3 regions of the Mesorhizobium sp. M1142 genome follow, and region 2 is predicted to be linked to each of the others. Evidence: predicted binding sites of a transcription regulator. Region 2 holds the regulator's gene; each other region holds the start of a gene.
What was found. The regulator PhoB, encoded in region 2, activates phosphate uptake and scavenging genes when phosphate is short. The targets are predictions, from matches to a motif close to TGTCATNNANCTGTCAT.
Positions count from the first base shown of each region.

Region 1 (4,931 bases), 100 kb from region 2:
CGTGTGCGTCGAGGCAACGAAGGTGTAGTAGATCGGAAAAGCCACGATCAATATGCCGAGGATGAGCACGGCATGGGCGATGAAGGTGCGGAGCGGGGACTGGCCGATCATCGCTGCCCTCAGCCGTAGTGGACTTTGCGTTCCACATAGCGGAACTGGATCGCTGTGAGCGCGATGACGATAGCCATCAAAATGACCGACTGCGCCGCCGAGTCGCCCAGGATCAGATTGACAAAGCCGTCATTGTAGACCTTGTAGACCAGCGTCTCGGTCGTCTTGCCCGGCCCGCCGCCGGTGACGGCATGAACGATGCCGAACGTGTCGAACAGGGCATAGACGGTGTTGACGACCAGCAGGAAAAAGGTTGTCGGCGCAAGCAGCGGGAAGACGATGGTCCAGAAGCGCTTGGTTTCGCCGGCGCCGTCCATGGCCGCCGCTTCGATCAGCGTTTTCGGCACCGCCTGCAGGCCGGCGACGAAGAACAGGAAATTGTAGCTGATCTGCTTCCAGGCAGCCGCCGACACCAGCAGGATCATGGCGTGGGTGCCGTTGAGCAGTGGGTCCCATGCGATGCCGAGGCTTCTCAGCAAATAGGCCAACGAGCCTATCGAAGGGTTGAACAGAAACAGCCACAGCATGCCGGCAATCGCCGGCGCCACGGCATAAGGCCATATCAACAGTGTGCGGTAGAGGCCTTTGCCGCGCATGGCCTTCTCGGCCATAACCGCGAGCAGCAGGGCCGCAACCATGGCAACGATCGCGGTCGCAAGCGAGAACACCACCGTGACCTTGATCGAGTTGAGATAGGCCGGATCGGCCAGCACCTTCCGGAAATTGGCAAACCAGACGAACCTGCTCTTCAGCCCGAACGGGTCTTGCCTGAGCATCGACTGGTAAAGCGCCTGACCGGCCGGCCAGTAGAAGAAAACCAGGGTTATGGCGAGCTGTGGCGCCACCAGCAGGTAGGGCAGGATATTGTTGGGAAAGACGACGCGTGGAGACAGGCTGATTTCCCTCGCTATCCAGGCATCGCCCACACGCGCGCGCGTGGGCGATATTCCAACCGACTGACCGAGACGATCTCGTTAGTTGTCCAGGGCTTCCTTGATTGCGGCGTCGCCGCGCGCGACCGCATTGTCGAGGGCCTGCTGGGCGGTTTGCTGGCCGGCCAGCATCTTCTCCAGCTCCTCGTTCTGGATATCGCGCACCTGCGGCAGATTCGGCAGGCGCACGCCCTTCGAATTGTCGGTCGGCGGCTTGCCGATCATCTGCAGGATGGGTGTCTCGCGGCCGGGGTTCTTTTCATAGAAGCCTGATTTCTTGGTCGCCTCGTACGCGGCGAGCGTCACAGGCAGGTATCCCGACTTCTGGTGCAGGTATTCCTGCACATCAGTCTTGGACAGATAGGCAAAGAAGGCGGCAACGCCCTTGTATTCCTCGTCCGACTTGTTGCCGAACACCCATAGGCTGGCACCGCCCGGCGTTGTGTTCTGCGGGGCACCCTTGGCGTCACTGTCGTAGGGAAGCTGGCCGATGCCATAATTCATGCCGGACTTGACGATATCGCCGAGGCCGCCCGACGATTCGGTGAAGATGCCGCATTCGCCGGCGAGGAATATCTGCTTGGCTTCGGAGGTGCGTCCGCCATATTTGAACGTGCCGTCCTTGGCCAGGTCGGCGAGCGCCTGGAAGTGGTTGACGAAAATCGGCGCATTGATCTTGAGTTCGACGTCGCCGCCGGCCAGGCCATTCTGCTGGGTCGCCCAAGGCACGTCATTCCACGCCGCGAAATTCTCCAGATGGATCCAGGTCAGCCAGGTCGAGGTATAGCCGCAAGAGGCGGCGCCGCTCGTTTTGATCTTCTTGGCGGCTTCCCAAACCTCGTTCCAGGTCTTGGGCGGATTGTTCACGTCGAGGCCTGCCTTCTGGAAGATGTCCTTGTTGTAGTAGAGGATCGGCGAGGAGGAGTTATAGGGGAAGGACAGCATGGTGCCGTCCGGCTTGGAATAATAGCCGACGATGCCGGGCAGATACTGGCTCTTGTCGAAAGTCATCCCGGCGCCGGTCATCACATCGGCCACCGGCTTTATCGCACCCTCGGCCGCCATCATCACGCCGGTGCCGACGTCGAACACCTGGAGGATATCGGGCGCTTGCCCGGCACGAAAGGCAGCGATGCCGGCATTCAGCGTCTCCGGATAGGTGCCCTTGAACACCGGAACGAGCTCATATTCGCTCTGGCTGGCGTTGAAATCCTTGGAGATCTTGGCGACGACCTCGGCGTTGGCGCCGGTCATGGCGTGCCACCAGCTGATCTGCGTGACGGCGAAGGCGGAGGTGGTGGAAAGCAGGGTCACGGTGGCGGCGATACCGGCCGCAAAGCCGAAGAACTTCATGTTTCATCTCCCGTTTGTCATTGGCGAAAGGGGCACCTCCGCAAAGCCAATATGTGGCGCTGATGACAATCGGACAACGGTTTTGTTGCCGATCAATGAACACCATTCCTTCCTAAAGTGCACTCGCTACCGAAACCGGGCGTCAGAAACGACATCACCGCCTTTTCGGCGCAGCGGCATCGGTTTTCCCCCGAAAAGACCCGCCTCATGGCCTACGGGTTAACTATTCGTTAAAATCTCCAAGAGCTAATCCGTCACACCTCCCCTGTTAGTTTTGACCGAGTGAACCAGAATGCTGACGGTCTATAATTGTATCGTAAATCAGCACGACCTGAGACTGGTTGCGCTCGCCGCACTCGTCTGTGGAATTTCTTGTTTCTCAGCAGTTAATCTCCTTAAGCATGTCGGCCGATCGACCGAGCGAAACCGGCTTGTCTGGCTGATGATCGCCGCGGCCTCGACCGGGTTCGGCATATGGGCGACGCATTTCATCGCCATGACCGCGTTTACGCCGGGAATACCGAACGCATACAATCCGGGATTATCCGCCTTTTCGCTTGCCGCCGCCGTCATCCTGACCGCGCTTGGGATGTGGGTCGCCACCTTGCGCCGCGGCATCGACCATTTCCTCGTCGGTGGTGCCATTCTGGGCGGCGCCATCGCGACGATGCACTACATCGGCATGGCGGCTTTCGAGGTCGAAGGCCGGGTCGTATGGAACCTGCTCCTTGTCGCGATGTCGCTTCTGGCCGGCGTGACCCTTGCGGCACTGGCACTCCTGGTCGTTTTGCGCCGCCCGTCAGCAGTCGCGACTCTCGGCGGCGCCGCGCTTTTGACGCTGGCCATTTGCAGCTTGCATTTCATCGCGATGGCCGCGGTGTCGATCATTCCGGATTCCTCGATTGAAATATCCGAACATTCCATCGAGCCCATTTCCCAGGCCTTTGCCGCAGCGGTCGCCAGCCTTGTAATCCTTGTGCTGTCAGGTGCCGCGCTGTGGATCGATCTGCGCTTTCGCCACCAGAAGCTCGAGGCCGAGCGCATGCACGATCTCGCCAATGCGGCGGTGGAAGGTCTGATCGTTTGCGATGGCACCCGCATCGTCAGCGCCAATGACAGTATGGCGAAGCTGACCGGAACAGCGACAGCCACCCTGAACACGATGCAACTCGGCGAGCTTTTCGACGGACAGAGCGCAGCCGCTATGTCCGGCTTCGGCGAACAGGCGCAGGAAGCGAAATTAAGGGGCAGCGACGGCGCGAGAATTCCTGTCGAGCTGATCGCCAGGAAGATCACCTACTGCGGCAGGCCTCATACGGTGCTTGCCGTTCGCGACATCCGTGAGCGCAAGAAGGCAGAAGAAGAGATTCTCCGCCTCGCGCATTTCGATCCGCTTACCGGGCTTGCCAATCGGCGGAGCTTTTCTTCCCGGCTGGAAGCAGAAGTCGCCTCGATGGATCGTGGCGGCAAGGATGGATATCTGGCGCTCCTGCTGCTTGACCTCGACCGGTTCAAGCAAGTCAACGACCTCTACGGCCACAGCGCCGGTGACGCGATGCTGCAGAAGCTCGCGCACTGCATCTCCGGCATCCCGCGCAACGGACAGATGCTCGCGCGTCTCGGCGGTGACGAATTTGCCATCATAGCTCCGAACCTCCCCGACCCCTTGGCCGCAGGCCGGATAGCCGAGGACTTGCTGGCGGCGATCCGCGAGGAAAACAGGGTTTCGGTCGGCTCCGGCCTCGTCTCGGCCAGCATCGGCATCGCCTTCTTTCCGCTGGATGCCGAAGACCAGGCCGGCCTGATCAGCCATGCCGACACGGCACTCCATCGCGCCAAAACCGAAGGCAGGGACACTTACCGGTTTTTCGAGATAGCCATGGGCACCGCGGCCCGCGACAAGCGCGTGATGGAGCATGAATTGCGCCAGGCCATCGCCCGCAAGGAGTTCCACCTCGTCTACCAGCCTCAGAAGGAAATCCGCGGCGGCAGGATGATCGGCTTCGAAGCCCTGGTCCGGTGGCAGCACCCTGAGCGGGGTGATATTTCTCCGGCTGTTTTCATCCCCGTGGCCGAGGACAGTGGCGCGATCGCCCAGATCGGCGACTGGGTGCTGACGACGGCTTGTAACGATGCTGCTCGCTGGACAAATCCGCTGATGGTCGCCGTCAACGTCTCCGCCGTGCAGCTTCACAATCCGAACTTCAGCCGCAAGGTGCATGATGCACTGGCGAGGTCCGGCCTGGCACCCGGCAGGCTGGAACTGGAGATCACCGAAACAGCCCTGGTGAAGGATATGCCCCGCGCGCTGGCGGCCTTGAGGCAGGTCAAGGCGCTTGGCGTGCATGTAGCGATGGACGATTTTGGCACCGGCTACTCTTCGCTGTCCAACCTTAGCGCCTTTCCCTTCGACAAGATCAAGATCGACGGGTCGTTCATCAAATCGGTCGACAAGAACGCCCAGTTCGCGGCGATCGTCCGCGCCGTGCTGGGGCTTGGACGCGGTCTCGGCCTACCGGTCCTTGCGGAGGGCAT
Region 1 covers NZ_JAMYMK010000003.1:359,209-364,139, reverse strand. The annotation lists gene ugpE (sn-glycerol-3-phosphate ABC transporter permease UgpE) at 1-111, opposite strand, end outside; gene ugpA (sn-glycerol-3-phosphate ABC transporter permease UgpA) at 120-1,004, opposite strand; gene ugpB (sn-glycerol-3-phosphate ABC transporter substrate-binding protein UgpB) at 1,086-2,396, opposite strand; gene NKH42_RS08200 (bifunctional diguanylate cyclase/phosphodiesterase) at 2,689-4,931, shown strand, end outside.
Region 1: ugpB (sn-glycerol-3-phosphate ABC transporter substrate-binding protein UgpB) is a predicted target of PhoB. The motif match lies at 2,459-2,475, and genes of this name have one in related genera.

Region 2 (4,931 bases):
CATCCTCATCGCTCCACAGCCGCCGCAAAGCCAGGAATTCGGTGATGATGGCGCTTTGCGTCGTCGCCGCCGGCATCGGGCTTGCCTGGCTGGCGCTCATCCTCGGTGCGTTGGTCTATAAGGGCACAGCCGGGCTTTCGTTCGCGGTCTTCACCGAGATGACGCCACCACCGGGCGAGGCCGGCGGCCTGCTCAATGCCATCGCGGGCAGCCTGCTGATGACGATCATCGCCGTTGTCGTCGGCACGCCGATCGGCGTGCTGGCGGGAACCTACATGGCCGAGTATGGACGCTTTTCGCGCATCACCACCGTCGTCCGCTTCATCAACGACATCCTGTTGTCGGCGCCGTCGATCATCATCGGCTTGTTCGTCTATGAATTGATGGTGCGGCCAATGGGACATTTCTCGGCCATTGCCGGCGCCGTGGCGCTTGCCATCCTGGTCATTCCGGTGGTCGTGCGCACCACTGAAGACATGCTCAACCTGGTGCCGAACGCGTTGCGTGAAGCCGGTGCCGCGATCGGCGCGCCGCGCTGGGTGGTGATCCGTTCGGTCGCCTACCGCGCCGCATTGTCCGGCATCGTCACCGGCATATTGCTGGCGATAGCACGCATTTCCGGCGAGACGGCGCCGCTGCTCTTCACCGCGCTCAACAACCAGTTCTGGAGCAGCAATATCAACGCGCCGATGGCCAGCCTGCCGGTGACCATCTTCCAGTTCGCTCTCAGCCCTTACGAGGAATGGCAGCAACTGGCGTGGACCGGCGCACTCATAATCACCCTGACGGTTCTGGGCTTGAGCATCCTCGCCCGCAGCCTTACCGGACGCAGAGAGGACAGATGACACAGATGTTGTCCCCGGACATGACGATGACCGAAACGGTCACCGAGAAGACGAAGATCGAGGTCAAGAACCTCAACTTCTACTACGGCCAGAGCAAGGCGCTGAAGGACATCAGCCTGTCGCTGCCCGAGCGCAGCGTCACGGCCTTCATCGGCCCTTCGGGTTGCGGGAAATCGACGCTGCTGCGCGTCTTCAACCGCATCTACGAGCTCTACCCGAAACAGACCGCCGAGGGCCAGGTGCTGCTCGACGGCAAGAACATTCTCGACCGGTCGCAGGATCTCAACCTCCTCAGGACAAAGATCGGCATGGTATTCCAGAAGCCGACGCCGTTCCCGATGTCGATCTACGAGAACATAGCCTTCGGCGTCAGGCTCTACGAGAATCTCGGCAAGTCCGAGATGGACGGCCGCGTCGAGCAAGCGTTGAAGCGGGCCGCGCTGTGGAGCGAGGTCAAGGACAAGCTAAACGCCAGCGGCTTGAGCCTGTCCGGCGGCCAGCAGCAGCGGCTCTGCATTGCCCGCACCGTGGCAGTGAAGCCGGAAGTCATTCTGCTCGACGAACCGGCTTCGGCCCTCGACCCGCTGTCGACGGCCAAGATCGAGGAACTGATCGACGAGCTGCAAGCCGACTACACGATCGTCATCGTCACCCACAACATGCAGCAAGCGGCGCGCGTGTCGCGCCAGACCGCCTTCATGTATCTGGGTGAACTGGTCGAGTTCGACCGGACCGAGAAGATATTCACGTCGCCCCGCGAGAAGCGCACGCAGGACTACATCACTGGCCGCTTCGGCTGAGCCGTTCCGATCATGCATATGAGGACAGGACCATGGGCGAACACACAGTCGCTTCTTTCGACGAGGATCTCGAGCAGATCAGCAAGCTGATCCGCGACATGGCCGACCTCGCCGGTTCGATGGTCGGCGGGGCGACCAAGGCCCTGTTGAATTCCGATAACGTGCTGGCGCAACGCGTCGTCTCCGACGACGCCATCATGGATGCGCGTCAACGCGAACTGGACGATCGCGCCATCACCCTGATCGCCAAGCGCCAGCCAATGGCTCACGATCTGCGCCATGTCGTCGGAGCGATCCGCATGGCCGGCGACCTCGAACGCATCGGCGACCTTGCCAAGAATATCGCCAAGCGTGTGAGCGCGGTCGGCCTCAGCGCCACGCCGCGCGACCTATCGCATTCCATCGATGCGATGGCGCAGCTAGTGCTCATCCAGGTGCAGGGCGTCATCGAGGAGTATGCTGCAGGCGATGCGGCCGCCTTGGCCAAGCTGCGCGCCGCCGACGAGCGTATCGACGTCAAATACACGTCCGTGTTCCGCGAGCTGTTAACCTACATGATGGAAGATCCGCGCAACATCACTGCTTGCACGCATCTGCTGTTCTGCGCCAAGAATCTCGAGCGGATCGGCGACCATGTCACCAACATCGCCGAAAATGCGTATTATGTGCTGACCGGCGAACAATTGCCGGTCAATCGTCCGAAGCAGGACGAAACGACAATGTCCGCGCCGGTGACATGATGGGGGTGCCCAGCCGATGATCGCACCACGCATAATGGTGGTGGAGGACGAGGAGCCGTTGGGCGTGCTGCTCCGCTACAATCTCGAATCCGAAGGCTACCAGGTCGAGGTGGTGACACGCGGCGACGAAGCCGAGATCCGTTTGCAGGAGAATGTGCCCGACCTTCTGGTGCTCGACTGGATGATACCGGCGGTTTCCGGCATCGAGCTCTGCCGCCGGTTGCGCGTGCGCCCCGAAACCGAGCGGCTGCCGATCATCATGCTGACCGCGCGCGGCGAGGAGAGCGATCGGGTGCGCGGTCTTTCGACCGGCGCCGACGACTATCTCGTCAAACCGTTTTCGACGCCGGAATTCATGGCCAGGGTCAAGGCGCTGCTGCGGCGCGCCAAGCCGGAAGTGCTGTCCAGCGTGCTGAAGGTCGGCGACATCGTGCTCGATCGCGAATCGCACAGGGTCTATCGCAAGAAGAGCGAAATCAGGCTCGGGCCGACCGAATTCCGGTTGCTCGAGTTCATGATGCGGCATCCGGGCCGCGTCTTCTCGCGTAGCCAGTTGCTCGATAATGTCTGGGGCGAGACGATCTACATCGACGAACGCACCGTCGACGTCCATGTCGGGCGGCTGCGTAAAGCCGTCAATAACGGCCGCATGCCGGATGTCATCCGCACCATCCGCGGTGCCGGCTATGCGATCAGGGAAGATTGACCCGCCTGGTCAGGCGACGTTCTTTCTGACGCCGGGCCTCATTTGCGCGCCCGGCGCGAAAATCTCCTGGTCGACGAAGCTTAACGCCCGCATCGCGCAGCCTTCGCGGATCAGCGGCAATTCGTTCGGCTCGGTATCGAAGGAGATCGAGCCCGAGTGCTGGCCGCCGGCGGTCTGGGCGATGGCCTTGCGCAAGGCCGGCTCGATCAGATCGAAGGCGGCGGCACTGGCGCCGACCATCGCGACCGGTGCCGGATCGATCAGCGCGAACAGCGAGCCGAGACCGAAACCCAGCGCTTCGCCGGCCTTGCGGTAGGCCTCGCGTTCCGGCCCATCCTTCTCGCGCGCGCGGGCGGCCAGCGCGCGCATGTCGGCGTCGCTGACGTCGGCGATAGGTTCGCTGTCTTCGCTCATCTGCCTGGCGTTGCGCCAGATGGCATAGTTGCCGGCATAGGCTTCGATGCAGCCGCGCCGCCCGCAACGGCAGAGCGCTCCGCCCGGACGATGGATCATGTGGCCAAATTCGCCGCCCGAGGAATGCGTCCCGGTGAACAGTTCGCCCTTCAGCACAAGCCCCATACCGATGCCATGCGAAAGCAGGATGGCGATGAAGTCGTCGCGATAGCGATCCGGATCGCGCCAGCGCAAAGCCACCGCCATCATATTGCAGTCGTTCTCCACCGTGGCCGGGATACCGAATTCGTCTTCCAGCATGTCGGCAAAGGCGATGTCGGTCTGCGGCGTGATCGGCGACCACAGCATGGCGCGTGCAGGGGAGTCGGTAATGCCCTGAATCGCCAGGGCGATGCGGGCGACACTGCGGGCGTCAAGGTCTGGGTCCTCGAGCCGGCGCCGGACGATGGCCATGCATTCGCGGATCAGCTCGTCGCGCGGCATGGTCAGCGTGTCCAGCCGGCGCTGTTCCTCGGCGACCACCTGTCCCGCATAGTCGATAATGGCGGCCGACAGGAAATTCAGTGACAACACCACGGTCAGCACCGCCGCCGCTTCCGGGTTGAGGGCGAGGCCGACCTGCGGACGACCGCGTTTCAACGAAACGGCCTCACTTGCCTTGCTCTCGGCGAGGATGCCTTCCCGTATCAGGTCGGAGGAGATCGCCGATATGGTTGAATGACTGAGGCCGGTGGTGGCTGCGATCTCCGTACGCGACGGCTGGCCGGCCCGGCGCACCGCCGAGATCACCATCGCCCGGTTGCGCCGGCGCAAATCGTCGTGGCGGATTCCGACCGACATCGTTTTGCTTTCCTCCCGGTTGCCGCGGCCGCTCATGAACCGGAAGCCGTCGGTAATGTCCGACAAATAGTGTCGGATGCGGCAAATAGTGTCAGATGCAGGTGGCGCTGTCATCGTTTATTCCGACGCTCGAAAAAACTCGCACAGTCATCAAAATCCATCACAATCGATGTTGACAGCAGCCGGAGATCGGGCCAGTATTTTTTCGAGGCTCGAAAAAATTAGAGCTTCTAAGCTGGTCGTTGAGCAATTGGTCACGCCGTACGCGGCGCAGGGAGGATATGATGAAGAAATTCACGACCGCCATTCTGGCGGGTGTCGCCATGACGCTGGCGCTGGCGTCGGTGGCGCAGGCGAAAGACAAGGTCATCGGCGTTTCCTGGTCGAACTTCCAGGAAGAGCGCTGGAAGACCGACGAGGCCGCAATGAAGGCGGCCATCGAGGCCGCCGGCGACAAGTATATTTCCGCCGACGCACAGTCCAACCCCGGCAAGCAGCTCACCGACGTCGAGAGCCTGATCTCGCAGGGTGCCAATGCGCTGATCATCCTGGCACAGGATGCCTCGGCCATCGGGCCGGCCGTGCA
Region 2 covers NZ_JAMYMK010000003.1:256,852-261,782, forward strand. The annotation lists gene pstA (phosphate ABC transporter permease PstA) at 1-845, shown strand, start outside; gene pstB (phosphate ABC transporter ATP-binding protein PstB) at 842-1,645, shown strand; gene phoU (phosphate signaling complex protein PhoU) at 1,678-2,385, shown strand; gene phoB (phosphate regulon transcriptional regulator PhoB) at 2,402-3,091, shown strand; gene NKH42_RS07655 (ROK family protein) at 3,101-4,345, opposite strand; gene xylF (D-xylose ABC transporter substrate-binding protein) at 4,630-4,931, shown strand, end outside.

Region 3 (4,931 bases), on a different contig from region 2:
GGAAGCGGCGGAACTCTTCCATCGAACGAGTCACCGCCTCGGGATCGAGCTTTCCGGTCGAAACGATGCCGCGGCCGAGGCCCGCCAGCATCTTTTCGTTGAACAGCAAGGTCGGCGAACGCGCCAGCCCCTCATAGATCACAAGACGGATCGAGTTCGACCCGATATCGATGATGGACAGCGGTCGGCGGTCCTGGAGCCGGCCCTGGGACGCTGAAATCATCAGCCCGTCGCTGCGTTCTGTTTCTTGCGGCGTTTGAACTGCGCGATGCGCTTGGGCGCATGCGACTTCAACGCATCGCCCCGTCCGGACAGGCTCGGATTGGTCATGAAATATTCCTGCGCGTTGAACGGTTCCTCGCCCTCTTCCAGCACGACGCGCCGGGAGGTTCCATCAGCCAATACGTCGAAACTTTGCTGGTTGTCCATGATGTTGCCGAGCATGATCTGGCCGAGCACCTGCTCATGCACAGTTGGATTGGTGATCGGCACCATGGTCTCGACGCGGCGATCGAGATTCCGCGGCATCAAATCGGCCGAGGAGATATAGACGATCGCCCCGTCCGAGGGCAGGCCGTGGCCGTTGCCGAAGCAATAGATGCGGCTGTGCTCGAGGAAGCGGCCGACGATCGACTTCACCCTGATGTTCTCCGATAGGCCGGGCACCTGCGGTCTCAGGCAGCAGATGCCGCGCACGACGAGATCGATCTCGACGCCGGCGCGGCTGGCATCGTAGAGGGCATCGATGACGATCGGGTCGACCAAGGCGTTCATCTTCATCCAGATGCGGGCCGGTCTGCCCTCCAGCGCGTGGCTGATCTCATCCGAAATGTGCTGGAGGATGCGGTCGCGCAGCGTGAACGGCGAGATGGCCAGCCGCATCTGCTCGGCCGGCTCGGCATAGCCGGTGATGAAGTTGAACAACTGGGCGACATCGCGCGCGATTGTCGGGTCCGTGGTGAAGAAGGACAGATCGGTGTAGATGCGGGCGGTGACCGGGTGGTAGTTGCCGGTGCCGAGATGCACGTAATTGCGCAGCCTGCCGTCCTCGCGCCGCACGACCAGCGACATCTTTGCGTGGGTCTTCAGTTCGAGAAAGCCAAAGACGACCTGGACGCCGGCGCGCTCGAGGTCGCGCGCCCAGCGGATGTTGGCCTCCTCGTCGAAGCGCGCCTTGAGCTCGACCAGCGCCGTCACCGACTTGCCGGCTTCCGCCGCATCGACCAAAGCCCGTACGATCGGGCTGTCGTTGGAGGTGCGGTAGAGCGTCTGCTTGATCGCCACCACTTCCGGGTCGGCCATTGCCTGGCGCAGAAACTGCACCACCACGTCGAAGGATTCGTAAGGGTGGTGGACGATGATATCCTTCTCGCGGATCGCGGCAAAACAGTCGCCGCCATGCTCGCGGATGCGCTCGGGAAAGCGCGGATTGTAAGGCGTGAACTTCAGATCGTCGCGGGCGACGGCGACGATCTCCGAGATCTGGCTGAGCGCCAGCGGACCGGTGAGCACGCTGATCCGGCTGGCCGAGACGCCGAGCTCGCCGGCGACGAAATCGCGCAATTCGGCCGGCATCGACCTGTCGAACTCGATGCGGATGACCGAGCCGCGGCGTCGCCGCTTCAGCGCCGTCTCGAACAGCCGCACCAGATCCTCTGATTCTTCCTCGACCTCGATATCGCTGTCGCGGATGATGCGGAACGTGCCGGAGCCCTTGACCTCATAGCCGGGAAACAGCTTGCCGATATAGAGACTGACCGCCTCTTCGAGTGGAATGAAGCGGACATGATGCTTGCGATCCGGCAAACGGATGAAGCGCCTCAGCGCCACCGGCAGGCGCAAAAGCGCGCTCATTTCCTCGCCGTTCTTGCGGTGGCGCAATTGCAGCGCCATCGAGAAACCGAGGTTGGGAATGAACGGGAACGGATGCGCCGGGTCGATCGACAGCGGGGTCAGGACCGGAAATACCTGCTCCTGGAAATGGTCCTCGAGCCAGGTCTTCTCGTCCTTGGTCAGCGCATCGCGGGTGATGCTTTCGATGCCTTGTTTGTCGAGCAGCAGCATCAGCGCCGAAAGGCTGTTCTGCTGGTCCTCCTGCAGGCGCTCGACCTCGCGCAGCAATTGTTCGAGCTGCTGCTCGGGAGTGCGCCCATCCGGGCTCTTCAGCACGATGCCCTCGCGCACCTGGCCGGCAAGACCGGCGACGCGGACCATGAAGAACTCGTCGAGATTGGCTGCCGATATCGACAGGAAGCGAACGCGCTCGAGCAGCGGATGATTGGCGTTCAGCGATTCTTCGAGCACGCGCCGGTTGAATTGCAGCCAGGAAAACTCGCGGTTGACGAAGCGGTCGGGGTTGCCGCCTTCGCGGCTCGCCGCCTCGACGGTGATGAATTCGCTCTGCACCGGCTTCAGTTCGTTCATGGTTTCCGCTCTTCCCACACCGTTCGACGACCACAGCCTTAACCGGCTTAACTTATCCTCTGACAGGCTTTTGCGACAGTTTCATTTCATCGATCTTGCAAAGAGATGGGTTATGATCCAGATGCAATCGACAAGATCAGGAGACGACGATGGCAGGCGGTTCCATTCCCCATTTCCAGAACGATGCGGGCTATCCGGCAATCGACATCGGCGTCAAGGAATTCATGTGCACCGGCGCCAATCCGCCTTTCGACCACCCGCATGTATTTCTCGATATGGGCGACGACAATGAAAAAGTCTGCCCCTATTGCTCGACGCTCTATCGCTATTCGCCCAAGCTGAAGGCATTGGAAACGCAGCCGCCGGGCTGCCTCTATATCGACCAGGCCGCCTGATTCTTCCGCGACAAGCCTGATGCGAGAAACGCAGTCCCGGCAGGTGGTCATCGCCGGGGCGGGCGTCGCCGGACTGACCGTGGCACTGGCCTTCGCCGAGCGCGGCTATCGGACAAAACTGTTCGAACAGGCGCAGCACCTCGAGGCTGCCGGTGCCGGCATCCAGCTTTCACCCAACGCGACATGCATCCTTCGACAATTCGGCCTACTCGATCGGCTGCTGCCGACGGCGGTGCGGCCGGAGGCGGTCGTGCTGAAGGATGCCGTCACGCTGCGCGAGCTGGCGCGCGTACCGCTTGGCCAGGCGGCTGAAACGCGCTGGGGAGCACCCTATCTCGTCGCCCACCGCGCCGACCTGCAGTCAGCGCTGATGGCGCGGATAGCCGAGCGCTCCGAGGTCGAGCTTGTCACTGGTGCCCGCGTCGGCGGCGTCGCAACCGGACCGAATGGCATCACCGCAACAGTCGAGATTGCCGGCACGACCATCGAAGCCGAAGGATCGTTGCTGGTCGGAGCCGATGGCGTCTGGTCGTCGGTGCGAGAAACGCTCGCCCGCAAGGCGGCCGATTTCCGGAGAAGCCGCTTCTCGGGCGAGCTTGCCTGGCGCGCAACGGTGGCCGCGGACAGCCTCGCCGGACAAGCCTTCAGGGTGATCGGAGCGCCCGATTGCGTTACCGCATTCCTCTATCCAGGCTTCCATATGGTCGCCTATCCGGTCAGCCGTGGCGCGGTCTTCAACCTCGCGGCCTTCACCAAGGGCGAGCGCATCGCCGAGAACTGGTCGGGGCATGCCGACCCCGCCATCCTCGCCAACGCCATGCGCGGTACCGCGCCGGCGCTGGTCCGTCTGGCGAGCGAGGCCGCGCCATGGACGGCATGGCCGATCCATACCGTCGAGCAGCGGCGGTGGACGACGCCGGAGGGCATAGCGCTGATTGGCGATGCGGCGCATGCGATGACGCCGTTTGCCGCACAGGGAGCGGCGATGGCGATCGAAGACACGGTAACCCTTGCCGGTTTCGTTGCCAGCTCGCCTGCCGACCTCAGCAGCGCGCTTGTCGCCTGGGAACAGGCGCGGCGGCCGCGCGTATCCCAGGTCGCCCGCCGCGGCGCCCTCAACCGCCTCGCCTGGCATGCGGCCGGGCCGGTGGCGATGGCCCGCAACCTGTTCCTGGCGATGCGCTCACCCGAAAAACTCGCCGCTGATCTGGACTGGCTCTATGGCTGGCGGGCGGACGCTCGGCGGTCCTAAGTCATCGGAGCCTTGTCAATTGTAAAGCCGCATCGACAGGCTAAGCGAGGCCGGCAGCGGGTTCCACCAGCCGGTGCGCAGGCCGGCGGTGCGCAGTGCCGCCGCCGCCCAGGTGTTGCAGCCGACCAGCGCGTTGAAATGGCCATTGGCTTCGAAGAAACGATCGAAACGGGAGTAGGCCGCATCCTCGATCGGCATGGCCCCGTTCGGTCCCTGCTGAAAACTCGCTGCAATGAAATCGAGCAGCGCCGCAAAGCGTTCCTCACTTACGTCGAAGCCGGCGACGTCGGGATGCGGCTCGGCGATTTCGCCTGAAATGTCGACATGCATCACCGAGGCATCGACGGTCAGCGCCTTCATCACCGGCACTGCCTTCAGTTCCGACCAGGTCGGCGTCTCGAGATAGAAGGCGCGGCCGCCCCAGCCGAAGACGATGTAGCGGACCTCCGCCATGTCGGCCGGAATGCCGGCATCGACCAGGAAGTGGAAGCGCCGGCGCACATCGTCGTCGACCGGGATGGCGATGTCGGTGTGGATCGGATTTTTCAGCACCACGATGCGGTGGCTTGCGCCGATCGGATCGGCAGCGGCCGCCGGCCAGAGCGGGCGCGGCAGCAGCGTGCCCAGCGCCACCGCAAGGACTGCTGCAACGACCAGCAGGTCGAGAAAACGAGCAAGCTTCTTCATGGGGAAGGCATAGGCCAAGCAATGTTCAAGGTGAAGCCTCTCCGGAAATTGCACAGCTGACTTAGCGCTTGACGCGTGTCCTCCCGGGGAGGATATGCAGAGGCATGTCAGATCACCTCCACGCTTCGCATCCTTCCATCATAAAGCGCCTGAAGCGCGCGCAAGGCCACCTC
Region 3 covers NZ_JAMYMK010000027.1:26,265-31,195, forward strand. The annotation lists gene ppx (exopolyphosphatase) at 1-223, opposite strand, end outside; gene NKH42_RS28405 (RNA degradosome polyphosphate kinase) at 223-2,424, opposite strand; gene NKH42_RS28410 (zinc-finger domain-containing protein) at 2,574-2,819, shown strand; gene NKH42_RS28415 (FAD-dependent monooxygenase) at 2,839-4,071, shown strand; gene NKH42_RS28420 (TIGR02117 family protein) at 4,087-4,758, opposite strand; gene NKH42_RS28425 (metal-sensing transcriptional repressor) at 4,863-4,931, shown strand, end outside.
Region 3: NKH42_RS28405 (RNA degradosome polyphosphate kinase) is a predicted target of PhoB. The motif match lies at 2,497-2,513, and genes of this name have one in related genera.